DNA from 3 places in the Acetobacterium sp. K1/6 genome. Region 2 is predicted to be linked to each of the others. Evidence: predicted binding sites of a transcription regulator. Region 2 holds the regulator's gene; each other region holds the start of a gene.

Region 1 (4,295 bases), on a different contig from region 2:
CGGTCATGATCTGGTTCAGGATGCAATTGATAATAAACTGGATCCGGTGATTGGTCGGGATTCCGAAATCCGCCATGCGATCCGGATCTTAAGTCGAAAAACCAAAAACAATCCTGTCCTTATTGGAGAACCGGGGGTTGGTAAAACTGCCATTGTCGAAGGCTTGGCGATGCGTATTGTGGCCGGCGATGTGCCAGAAGGTCTTAAAGATAAACGAATCATCGCATTGGATCTGGGCGCGTTAGTAGCTGGGGCCAAATATCGGGGTGAGTTTGAAGAACGGCTCAAAGCTGTTTTAAAAGAAGTGGTGGACAGCAACGGCGAAATCGTCCTGTTTATTGACGAGCTCCACAATATCGTTGGTGCCGGTAAAACTGAGGGGGCCATGGATGCCGGGAATATGTTAAAACCAATGCTGGCCCGCGGCGAGCTCCATTGTATTGGTGCCACCACTCTGGACGAGTATCGACAGTACATTGAAAAAGACCCGGCTTTGGAACGTCGTTTCCAACCGGTTCTGGTGGATGAACCGACGGTGGAAGATACCATTTCGATTCTGCGGGGCCTAAAAGACACCTATGAACGTTATCACGGGGTTCAGATTTTAGATACCGCGCTGGTGGCCGCCGCGACCCTGTCCAACCGTTATATTTCTGATCGGTTTCTACCCGATAAGGCCATTGATCTGATTGATGAAGCCTGTGCCAAGATCCGCACCGAAATGGATTCCATGCCCGAAGAAATGGACGAGGTCAGGCGTAAAATGATGCAACTTGAAATTGAAGAAGTGGCGCTCAAAAAAGAAAAGGACAAACTTAGTAAGGAACGACTGGAACGGCTGCAAAAAGAACTGGTTGAATACAAAGAGCGTTTTAATACCATGAGCATTCAATGGGAAAATGAAAAACAGTCAGCGGATACCTTAAAATCCCTTCAGGAAGAACTGAACCAGCTTACCTACGAACGGGAAAAAGCCATTCGGGAAGGGGATTACCGCAAAGCTTCTGAATTGGAATACGGACTCATTCCGGAGAAAACGGCAAAAATTGAAGCGCTTAAACACAAAGCGGATGAAAAAGACGAGCAAGACAGTCTCAAACGGGAAAAGGTCACCGAAGAAGAAATCGCCGAGATCATTTCCGACTGGACCAATATTCCTTTGAGTAAGCTGGTATCCGGCGAGCGCGAGAAACTGCTGGCCCTGGAAGACACCCTGAAACAACGGGTCATCGGTCAGGAAGAACCGATTCTAAAAGTGGTTGACGCCATTATCCGATCCCGGGCCGGAATTAAAAATCCTAACAGCCCGATTGGTAGCTTTCTGTTTTTAGGCCCCACCGGGGTGGGAAAAACCGAACTGGCTAAAGCCGTGGCTGCGACCCTCTTTGACTCCGAAGAAAATATGATCCGCATTGATATGAGTGAATACATGGAAAAATTCTCAGTCTCACGGTTAATCGGAGCACCGCCGGGATATGTCGGTTATGAAGAGGGTGGGCAATTGACAGAAGCGGTCAGACGCAAACCATATTCAGTTATTTTACTCGATGAAATTGAGAAAGCGCATAAGGATGTTTTTAATATTTTGCTACAAATTCTTGATGATGGTCGGATTACCGACTCTCAGGGACGAACGGTCGATTTTAAAAATACCATTATCATCATGACTTCCAACATCGGTTCAGAATATCTGCTTGAAGGGATCAATGCTTTTGGCGAAATCACTGAAAAAACCGAGTCCGCGGTGATGGAGTTGTTAAAGAACTATTTCCGGCCGGAATTTTTAAACCGGATTGATGAAATTGTCCTTTATAAACCGCTTAACAAAGAAGCTATTGGCAAAATTGTGACCTTACTCCTGAAAGATTTACAAAAACGTCTGGAAGAACGTCAGATTACTGTCACCCTGACCCAGCAGGCCATCGATGCTGTTATTGAAATGGGCTTTGACCCGGCCTACGGGGCCCGACCACTGAAACGCTATTTACAGAAACACATTGAAACCATGGTTGGTAAAGAAATTATCAAGGGCAATGTCCACGAAGGACAGGCTATCGTTATTGATGTGGACCCCAACGGGGATTTTTATATGGCTTAAGATTAAAAGAGACCAAATTACCTTTTAGGATAATTTGGTCTCTTTTTCCGGTTTGATGTTATTCTGCTTAAAAAAGTGATGGATCAAAACAAAAAATTACTGATTTATTTAAGGGCTTGTAAAAAAAGTAAAATATTCATGAGAATAGTATCAGCGCTGGACTGTATTTTTTAGATGATAACGAATTCATCGCTTCGATTATTTGATATAATAATAACGAAATAAATCTATTTTCGGAGGTAGAAAATGCAAAAGATTATTATGTCTCCCAGCCGTTATGTTCAAGGTGCCGGAGAAGTTGGAAAATTGCCGGAACATGTGGGAAAATTTGGAACATCAGCCCTTGTCTTAATGAGTGGAACCATGATGCGAACCAAAGCGGAGGAATTGAAAGCGAGTTTTGAAGCTGCTGGAATTAAATTTACACCCGAAAAATTTAACGGAGAATGCTCCAAGGTCGAAATCGCCCGGCTACAAAAAATCGTAAAAGCAGAAGGCTGTGATGTGGTTGTTGGTGTCGGTGGGGGGAAAACCTTAGATACGGCTAAAGCAACGGCCCATTACGAAAAACTGCCCGTTGTTATTGCTCCTTCGATTGCTTCCACCGATGCACCTTGCTCGGCTTTATCCGTTCTTTATACCGAAGAAGGCGTTTTTGATGAGTATCTCGTCCTTCCTAAAAACCCTGAAATTGTTGTGATGGATACCGATATCATTAAAGCTGCTCCGGCTCGACTTTTTGTTGCCGGAATGGGGGATGCATTGGCGACTTATTTTGAAGCCAAGGCGACATTAGATTCGAATGGTACCACCATGTCAGGTGCTCACCCAACCCGATCGGCTTTAGCACTGGCAGAACTGTGTTATGATATTTTAATTGAAGATGGCTTAAAAGCTAAGTTGGCCGTAGAGGCCGCAACCTGTACCCCGGCGGTGGAAAATGTTATTGAAGCGAATACCTATCTCAGTGGTGTTGGTTTTGAAAGTGGTGGTCTGGCGGCCTGCCATGCCGTCCATAACGGTTTAACGGTCCTTTCTGAATGTCACCACATGTATCATGGGGAAAAAGTAGCCTTTGGAACCCTGGTTCAGCTTGTAATGGAAAACAGATCGCTTGAAGATATTGAAGAAGTTATTGATTTCTGCTTATCTGTCGGTTTGCCAATTACATTAGGAGAACTGGGTTGTACCGAACCAACCCCGGAAAAAATTATGGCTGTGGCTGTGGCTGCGGCTGACCCTGGCGAAACCATTCATAATATGCCTTTTGATGTCGATGCCGACACTGTTTATGCAGCGATTATGGCAGCAGATGCACTGGGGCGTATGTATTTGTGCGATTAAGAATGTGATTAAGTAGTAGAATAAATTAAAAACGGAATAAAAACAGAATAAATTAAGATCTGATTAAAGGCCAAAACCCCATTTTTGTTTGGGATTTTGGCCTTCTTTTTTTGTAGAGGTTGACGGACCTGCATTTAGTAAGCGTTATTTTAGTAAGTTTTATTATAATAGATGAACATCTTTTAAAAGGCAAATGATAACATCATCTAAACCAGCGGGTCAAACAGTTCTCTGGTTTTTGTCAGCATTTCCCGGATCGGGAGATTGTAGGGACAGCGGGGCTCGCATTCGCCGCAGGAAACGCAATCCGAGGCATTAGCTGCAAAGCTGCGGTAGCGGTCGAGAGCCCATTCTTCCAGATCATAACGGCGGTAATAGCCCTCTACAATAAACTGCATCGGAATATCGATGCCTTGGGGACAGGGGGCGCAATAACCGCAGCGGCGGCAAAAGGTTTTGCCCAGGGCTTTAGCGTCGGCTTCAAGGGTTTGACGTTCGGTCTCAGACAAAGGAACAAAATCATTGCCAATTTTGGCGTTGTCCAAAACCTGTTTGACCGAATCCATACCGGGGATCAAAACCGAAATATTAGGATTCTCAGCCACCCATCGGAGGGCATAATCGGCATTCATAAAGGCGCCGCCAGCGAGCGGTTTCATAATGATGACCCCCACATTGCTAAGCTTTGCTTTTTCAAAAAGAGGCGCGCCACGGTTTTCAACGATATTATAGGGAAACTGAATGGTTTCAAAACGATCGTCTTCCAGTGCCCGTTCTAACACCTCATAACTGTGAGAGGTGATCCCGATATGTTTAATCAATCCCTGTTTTTTACAGTCGGCCAATGCGTCAT
Region 2 (4,295 bases):
TTCACCCACCTGCACCAAAGAGGATCGGACAATCGCCCGGAAATTGGCTAAAATGCTTGCGATTGACATTAAAAGCTACGGTGAAAAAATGCTCGTGGCCGGTAGTAATTTAAAAGAAATGCACCCTTTTGAAATCCTATCCACTGACCGGAAACTCTTTACCATGGGATCCTATAAAATTGGGGTATCTCAAATTAACACTGGGGATTTCCGGGGAATATTTAATAAATTGGATGGGGTTCTACTGGAAATGAATAAATTGTGTGAGGAAGAACACCTGGATCTGACCCTTTTAATGGTCACCGACATTATCTTAGGAGGAACCGAGTTGATCATCGCCGGGGACGCTAAAAATCTTGCTCAGCTGGCGTTCGGTTTCCAACCCGGGGAATTCAGTAAATACATGAATGGCGTTTTTTCGAGAAAAAAACAGATCGTTCCGCCATTGATGAACGCCTCAGCTTATTAGTACCAGTACTGAACAAACACTGGATAGGCACTGACTACAGATACTATGAAAATTGGTGATGATGATGCAAAACAATAAATTTAAAACTGGTAGCGCTTTTCGCCTTGGCAATTTTATCCTGGCCGCTGCCTTGATACCGCTTTTATTAACCGGATGCGTGGAAAAAGAGCTGATTAACGATCCCACAACCGGTGCAATTATGCCTACTAAAAATTTAGAAGCCCTGATCGACGGCCAGTATACAGCCACGACAAGCTACTATGATGGTAGAGGTTACGCTCAACAATTAAATATTTTCATCAAGAACGGCCTCATTACCAAGGTGAATTTTCAAGAAATTGATCGAAGTAAAACTGATCGCTTGGCTGTGGATGGCCCCGATAAAACCTGGCCAAATTTAGTTGTAACGAATTTAAGTAGCCTTTACCTCCGGCTTTATAACGAACTGATATCTTCTCAAAACCCTGATGAAATAGATGCTATCTCTGGGGCGACCCAAACATCTGAACGCTATGTAAAATTAGCAAAGAAAATTTTTGCTCAAGCTAAAAAAGGTGATCAAGAACCAATAAAAATTGATACCCTTGATACCTACACGATCATCACCCCACCCGATCACGATGGCTATCAAGGGGTCCTGGAAGCCACTTTTAATGGTTCAACTTTGACTGCTCTTAATTACGATGAAATTATAACCGAAGACGGAAAATCAAAACGCAAATCAACTGATTCTCCGGAAAACGCAGATTTTAATGCTTTATTTGACACAATAACTCAAACGGCAGTCAATAATCAATCCTTGGAATCAGCATTTCCTGCCAATGATGCAATCCATGAGAAAGCCAAATACGAGGAGTGTCTGCGACTACTAAGAGAAGCGAGATCGCCCTTTTGATGCCTTACCAATTTAAATTTTATTACTTAAATTCAACTGAAATTCTTGACAAATGTTAAAGCTGTGTTATAATAAAGCAATGGCCAGTGCATTTATGCCAACAATTCTAAGCTGAAAGAAGGTGAAAATAATGGAAAATAATACTTTTGGTACTCGATTAAAGGCGTTGCGAATTTCTAAACGACTTACTCAGGAAAATTTTGCCAATCTTTTCTATCTTAACAAAAGCTCTATCTCTAAATATGAAAAAGATAAGAATTTACCGGAAAACCAATTACTGATTAAGATCGCTGATTTTTTTGAAGTTTCTGTTGACTATTTATTATGCAGAACCGACCAGCCAAAACTTTTACCAAGCAATCCCAAACCGATGACCTGTGAAGAATTTTTAAAATCTTACGTGTTTTCCAACGAAGAAGTTGATTCTTTTTCTTCTTACTTCTCTTTCCCTGAAAGCTACAAGCAGGAAGTTCTTGATTTTATTAATTTTAAGAGTTCCAGCGGGAAGTAATTAAAAACGATGAAAATTATGTTTACATAGCTTGTTATAAATAAAAGAAACACGGAATCCGTGTTTCTTTTTTAGTTATTTTTTTATTTCACGCAAAAATATAAAGAGTCTGATCGTCAATCAAACTCTTACTATTCTTAGCTCGTCGTTACTCGCCCAGCAGATAGGTTAAGGTAAACAAACTATCTGTAATATTTACATTTTCGACAACAACATCACTGGGGACATCCAAGTCCAATGGACTAAAATTAAGAATCCCTTTCACCCCTAATTCGGTTACCTGAGTCGCCACCTTCTGGCCCACCTCCCGGGGTACGCACAAAATAGCAATATCGATTTCATTGGACTTTACAAAAGCATCAAGTTCTTCCATATGTTTTACAACAACACTACCAACGACAGTCCCAACCATGAGTGGATCAACATCAAAGACACCCTTTAGGATGACACCTTCCCGCCTGAAGCGTTCATAATTGGCTATGGCATGACCCATATTTCCAGCACCGATAATAATGCAGTTATATTCACTATCAAGACCAAGAATCTCCTTGATCGCTTCCTTTAATTCTCCCACGTTATAGCCATAACCTTGCTGACCATAACCTCCGAAGGAATTTAAATCCTGCCTGATTTGAGAAGCTGTCAGTCCCATTAAACTTGCTAGTTCTCGGGATGATATTTTTTCGATATCATTGAGCTGTAAATCACTTAAATATTGGTAATACTTTGGCAACCGTTTAACAACGGTCATAGAAACTTTTTTTGAGAAGCGATGCATGATAACTTCTCCTTTCTTTCGGATAATGATTAATTATATCAATATGTATCAATTACGTCAAATTATTCATTTTAATTTGTGGATTTTTTTGATAGAATAGTAAAAGTGAACCTAAAATAACTGAACTAAAACGAAAACAGGTGAAATAATGTTAATCAATATAGAAAATTTGCATTTTAGTTATGGCATCCATGAAATTTTTAATAAACTCAATCTTTCCATTAACGAAAAAAAGCAAATCGGTCTGGTCGGCCGAAATGGCACCGGGAAATCAACCCTCTTAAAACTGATTACCGGAGAATTGATTCCTGACACCGGGCGAATCAGTATAAAAAACGGACTATCGATCAGCTATTTATCCCAGGAATCCAATGTCGCCGAAAATACCACGCTGCTTGAAATGCTTACCGATGTTTTTAAACCGCTGATCGAGATGGAAAAGCGAATCAAACAGATCGGTGATGCCATTACGCGCGCTTCTGGTGAGGATCAGGAAAAACTGATGCTGGAGTTTGGGGAGCTTCAGGAAAGCTTTGCCAAAAATCATGGCTACGAATACCCCAGTCGCATCCGCGGGGTTATCAATGGCCTGGGCTTTAAGGCAGAAGACCAGAACAAAGCCTTCTCAATGCTCAGCGGCGGTGAAAAAACGCGGGCTACTCTGGGTCAGATTCTGCTTCAGGAACCGCAACTGCTCTTACTCGACGAACCGACCAACTACTTAGACATCGATGCGCTGCAATGGCTGGAACAATACCTGAAGAATTACCCCGGAACCTTTATCATCGTGTCCCATGACCGCTATTTCATTGACAAGGTATGTACCTCCATTATCGAAGTGACGCAGAAAAATGTTAAGGAATATCATGGCAATTATACCCAATACGCCGTTAAAAAACGTCAGGATCTGATGGAACAAAACCACCAATATCAGCAACAAATGAAAGAAATCAAACACCAGCAGGAAGTCATTGATCGGTTTCGGGCCTATAACTCCATTAAAAGCTCTAAACGGGCTTCCAGCCGGGAAAAGGCCTTAAACAAAATTGAGCTACTCGATAAAGTCGAAACTACTCATAACAGCCATTTTAGCTTTATTCCCCGGGTTAAAAGTGGCAATGATGTTTTAGCGGTAACCGGGCTCAAGAAATCCTTTGATAATCGTCTGCTTTTTCAAAATATGAATTTCGAAATTCATCGCGGCGACAAAATCGGTATTATCGGACCCAATGGCGCTGGTAAAACGACCCTCTTTCGCATCTTGCAAGAAAAACTGGCCGCTGATGCTGGTGAAATTCGCCGGGGTCAAAAAGTTCATATCGGCTATTTCGATCAGGAGCATCAGGATCTAAAGAAATTCTACAACGAAAATCTTTTAGAAGCGCTGTGGGATGTTGATTCAAAATTGACTGAAGGCGAACTGCGAAATATCCTGGCAGCCTTTTTATTTGTGGGTGACGAGGTCTTCAAACCAATCAACACCCTATCTGGCGGTGAAAAGGCACGATTGCTACTGGCCCGTCTGATGATCTCCCAATCGAACTTCCTGCTGATGGATGAGCCCACCAATCATATCGACATGGATACCAAGGAAATTCTTGAAAGTGCCTTGAGCCAATATGAAGGAACCCTACTATTTATC
Region 3 (4,295 bases), on a different contig from region 2:
CTCAACTGTGCGAATTGTGCAGGAAAAATTGAAAAGCTGGTTGGCAAAATGCCAAATGTCAGGGAAGCGAGTATATCTCTGGCGACGGGATCATTGGTTATAGAGGAGGATGAAGGGTTCGCACGGGAAGAAACTTATGATGCTGTTGTGAAACTGGTCCACTCCCTGGAACCGCATGTGGTGGTTTCCCAAAATCGGAAACCGCTGGTAGTGCCCGAGCCCTGTAGCTGTGATGGAGATGACCATGGACACCGTCATGGTCACCATCAGGCGGAAGAATCCCAGTCTTTGGGACATTCGCATACAGGGGCTCTGGGAGATATGGATAAACGGCAGAAGTATGAACTCACCACTGCGATTGGATTATTTCTGTTAGGTTTTGTACTGCAGGCGTTTCTCCCGGCCGATCTGGAAATGGTCAGTATTGGCGTTTTTCTGGGTGCCTACTTGCTGGCTGGTTATCGGGTTATTTTGCTGGCTTTTAGAAATATCGGACATGGTCAGATTTTTGATGAAAACTTTCTGATGACCATTGCCACATTTGGGGCTCTGGTCTTAACCGAGTGGCCGGAAGCCGCTGGCGTTATGATCTTTTTCGGTATTGGTGAATTTTTTCAGGATCGGGCCGTGGATAATGCCCGGCGGTCCATCGCCGAAACGATTAGCTTTAATGCCGTCACTGCCAATCGGGTTGGACCCGAGGGTGAGGTTGTCATTGATGCGAAACAAGTCAAGGTGGGGGATGTTCTGGTAATCAAGCCGGGTGAAAAAATCCCTGCCGATGGAATCATTATGCAAGGGGTTTCTCATTTGGATACCTCCCCCCTCACCGGCGAATCCTACCCCCGCAAAGTAAAAAAGGGTGATGAGATTCTTAGTGGAATGATTAACGGCAATGCGGTGCTAAAAGTTCTGGTTACCAAAGACTATGAAAATTCCACCGCCATGAAAATTATGCAGCTGATTGAAGAAGCCAGCGATAAAAAAGGTAAGACTGAAAAATTCATTACCCGCTTCTCACGTTACTATACCCCCATTGTGGTTTTTTCAGCCGTTGCCATGGCTATCATTCCGCCACTTATTATTCCCGGAGCGTCATGGGAAACCTGGTTCTATCAGAGTCTGATCTTTCTGGTGGTCTCTTGCCCCTGTGCCCTGGTGTTATCGATACCGATCAGTTATTTCGGGGGCATTGGCCGGGCATCCAAGGAAGGCGTTTTGATAAAAGGTGGAAATTATCTGGATGTTCTTTATCAGAGTAATGTGTTTGTGTTTGACAAAACCGGAACCCTGACTCAGGGCGAATTCAAGGTGATCAAAACCGTGTTAGCGACAGGATTTACAAAAACTGAGCTGTTGGTGGCTGCTGCAGCCGGGGAACACTATTCCAACCATCCCATCGGCAAGGCCATCACGGCTTATGCCCAGCAGGATGTCGATGAAACCCGGTTAAAAAATTACGCTGAAATTCCCGGAAAAGGAACCCAGGTGCAGGTAGATGATCAGGTGATCCTGGCTGGAAACAGAAATCTGCTGCGAGATCATCAGATTGAGATTGCCGACAGCGATGAAGAGGGAACCCTTGTCTATATCGCCATTAATGGCAAACTGGCCGGTTACCTCGTATTAGGGGATCAGATCAAGGATAATGCCTTATCGGCTTTACAGGGGTTAAAACGACTTGGCGTAAAAAAAACAGTGATGCTCAGTGGCGACAATGCTGGCGTTGCCAACCAGGTTGGGAAAAAACTGATGCTGGACGAGGTGATCGGCGATTGTTTGCCTCAGGACAAGGTGGCCGCATTTGAAAAAATAAAGGTCGAAAACAAGGATGGTAAAACCATTTTCGTGGGTGACGGTATGAATGATGCACCGGTTCTGGCCATGGCTGACGCCGGTATCGCAATGGGAGCTTTGGGCTCCGATGCCGCCATTGAAGCTGCGGATATCATTCTGATGAAGGATGATCCGATGGACATTACCAAAGCAGTGGATATTGCCAAATACACCAGACGGATTATGATTCAGAATATTGTGATGGCACTTGGCATTAAAATCACCGTGCTTACGCTGACCTTCTTTGGCATGGGTGAAATGTATCTGGCTATTTTTGCCGATGTAGGTGCTGCGATTTTAACCATTCTAAATACGACCCGGATTTTAAAATATCGGGGATTCTGGCAGAAGAACAGATAAATAAGGCCAAATTAAAAAAAATAGTCGTTAAAAATTGAACAAAAAGGGTTGAGTGCAGTTGACCTTTTTTGTTCTTTTTTAGATTAAGAAACTTAAAGAACCGGTTTTCTCAGATTAAGTACAATAAAGTATCGTCAAATTATTAAAAAAGCCGAAAAGAAAAAATAGTAGAATAATTTAGTTATGTAAAGAGCGGTACAAAGCGCCGTCGAATCTGCTTGAAATAGTGAATAACAAGGGTATTCGGCAGTGTCAGCATGACAGCGACTGACAAAATACTAAATGTAAAAAAAACAAGATGTTAAAAAAGTATCAATGACAAATGACTCCTTTTCGAATATAATTGGAATTACTCAAAGAAAGGGGAAAAAAAATGGTTAATTTAACAATTGATGGGAAGGCGATCAGTGCCGAACTTGGAACAACAATTTTAAAAGCAGCGAGTTCCATTGGCATTGAAATTCCAACCCTGTGTAGTTTTAAAGATTTCAGTCCGGATGGAACCTGTCGGATGTGTTTGGTTGAGGTAGTCGGTTCAAAGGAATTAGAAAAAGCCTGTTCAACTCCAGTTGCTGAAGGTATGGTGGTTTATACCGACACATTTGTAGTAAGAAACGAGCGACGTCAGGCACTAAAAGCATTGATGGTCGATCATAAATTTGATTGCATGGCTTGTTATAAATATGAGACATGTTTCTTTGTGGAAAACAATGCAAATTTAATCGACTTTGATACATACAAGGCGGTGGGAACAGAAGGGTATGCCGATCGACAAATTGATGATTCTAATCCGTTTTATTTTTATGATCCAGGTAAGTGCGTCCTATGTGGCCGCTGTATAAAAGCATGTGATCATTTACAATGCAGTCATATTTTAGCGGGATTCGATCCTGAAAAGGATAATATTATTAAAACATTCGGTGACTTGCCAAGAGGTAATACCGATTGTGTCAGTTGTGGAAATTGCATTGCTGTCTGTCCAACCGGGGCGCTGGCACCTAAAAAGTTTAAGCCGTTTGGCTACACCAAACATGTTCAAACAGTCTGTCCCTATTGTGGTGTCGGATGTACCTTGAATTTAAAAGTAGTTGATAATAAAATTACCGATGTATTCAGCACCGAGGGAAATGTAAACGATAATTTGCTCTGTGTAAAAGGTCGTTTTGCTTATGATTTTGTTAGCAGTCCCGATCGATTGACAACGCCGTTGATTCGAAAAGATGGCGTTTTGCAAGAAGCAAGCTGGGAAGAGGCAATTTCATTAGTAGCTCAAAAGCTTAAAGAAGCGAAGCAAGAAGGTCCACAGGCAGTGGCCGGATTGTCATCGGCACGTTGCACCAATGAAGATAATTATGTTTTCCAGAAGTTTATCAGAACGGTAGGAGAGTCAAATAACGTCGATCATTGTGCCCGCTTGTGTCATGCTTCCACAGTTGCTGGCTTGGCTAAGTCCTTTGGTAGTGGTGCCATGACCAACAGTATCGAAGAAATCGACGTTATGGACGTGATACTTGTCTCAGGTTCAAATACAACCGAGACACACCCTGTTATCGGTGCAAAAATAAAACAACGAAAAGCTCAGGGAGCAGCTTTGATTGTTGCTGAACCACGAAAGATTGAACTGGCGAATTATGCCGATGTTTATTTACAGATCAAACCAGGAACAAATGTTGCCTTATTTAATGGACTGATGCGGGCCATTTTGGATGCCGGTCTTGAAGATAAAACCTTTATTAATGAACGAACTGAAGGTTTTGAGGCATTTTTAGAATTTATGGATACGCTCACGGTCGAAAAATGCGCTGAAATATGTGGCGTTGATCCAGAGGAAATGCGAAAAGCAGGCGTTCTTTATGCAACAAAGGATCGTGGTGGAATTTTTTATTCCATGGGTGTTACGCAGTTTAGTACCGGCACGGACGGGGTTATGTCGACTGCCAATCTGGCTATGCTGACCGGAAAAATTGGTCGCGAAGGTTGCGGCGTAAATCCGCTTCGCGGTCAGAACAATGTTCAGGGAGCTTGTGATATGGGAGCCCTGCCAGGTGATTTGCCAGGTTATCAAAAAACAGCAAACCCTGAAGCGGTTGAAAAGTTTG

The links. The regulator Rex, encoded in region 2, represses fermentation and respiration genes when NADH is low (regulators of the CRP and FNR family bind a similar motif). The targets are predictions, from matches to a motif close to ATTGTTAANNNNTTAACAAT.
Region 1: the regulator Rex is predicted to act here: its motif matches at 2,300-2,319, upstream of U2P91_RS14505 (glycerol dehydrogenase).
Region 3: the regulator Rex is predicted to act here: its motif matches at 2,494-2,513, upstream of fdhF (formate dehydrogenase subunit alpha).

Annotation. Positions count from the first base shown of each region.
Region 1 is NZ_JAXQGA010000019.1:27,882-32,176, forward strand. It holds gene clpB (ATP-dependent chaperone ClpB) at 1-2,098, shown strand, start outside; gene U2P91_RS14505 (glycerol dehydrogenase) at 2,345-3,442, shown strand; gene U2P91_RS14510 (aldo/keto reductase) at 3,649-4,295, opposite strand, start outside.
Region 2 is NZ_JAXQGA010000001.1:154,917-159,211, forward strand. It holds gene U2P91_RS00730 (putative manganese-dependent inorganic diphosphatase) at 1-469, shown strand, start outside; gene U2P91_RS00735 (FMN-binding protein) at 534-1,364, shown strand; gene U2P91_RS00740 (helix-turn-helix domain-containing protein) at 1,495-1,875, shown strand; gene U2P91_RS00745 (redox-sensing transcriptional repressor Rex) at 2,024-2,653, opposite strand; gene abc-f (ribosomal protection-like ABC-F family protein) at 2,802-4,295, shown strand, end outside.
Region 3 is NZ_JAXQGA010000013.1:13,225-17,519, forward strand. It holds gene U2P91_RS12085 (heavy metal translocating P-type ATPase) at 1-2,196, shown strand, start outside; gene fdhF (formate dehydrogenase subunit alpha) at 2,570-4,295, shown strand, end outside.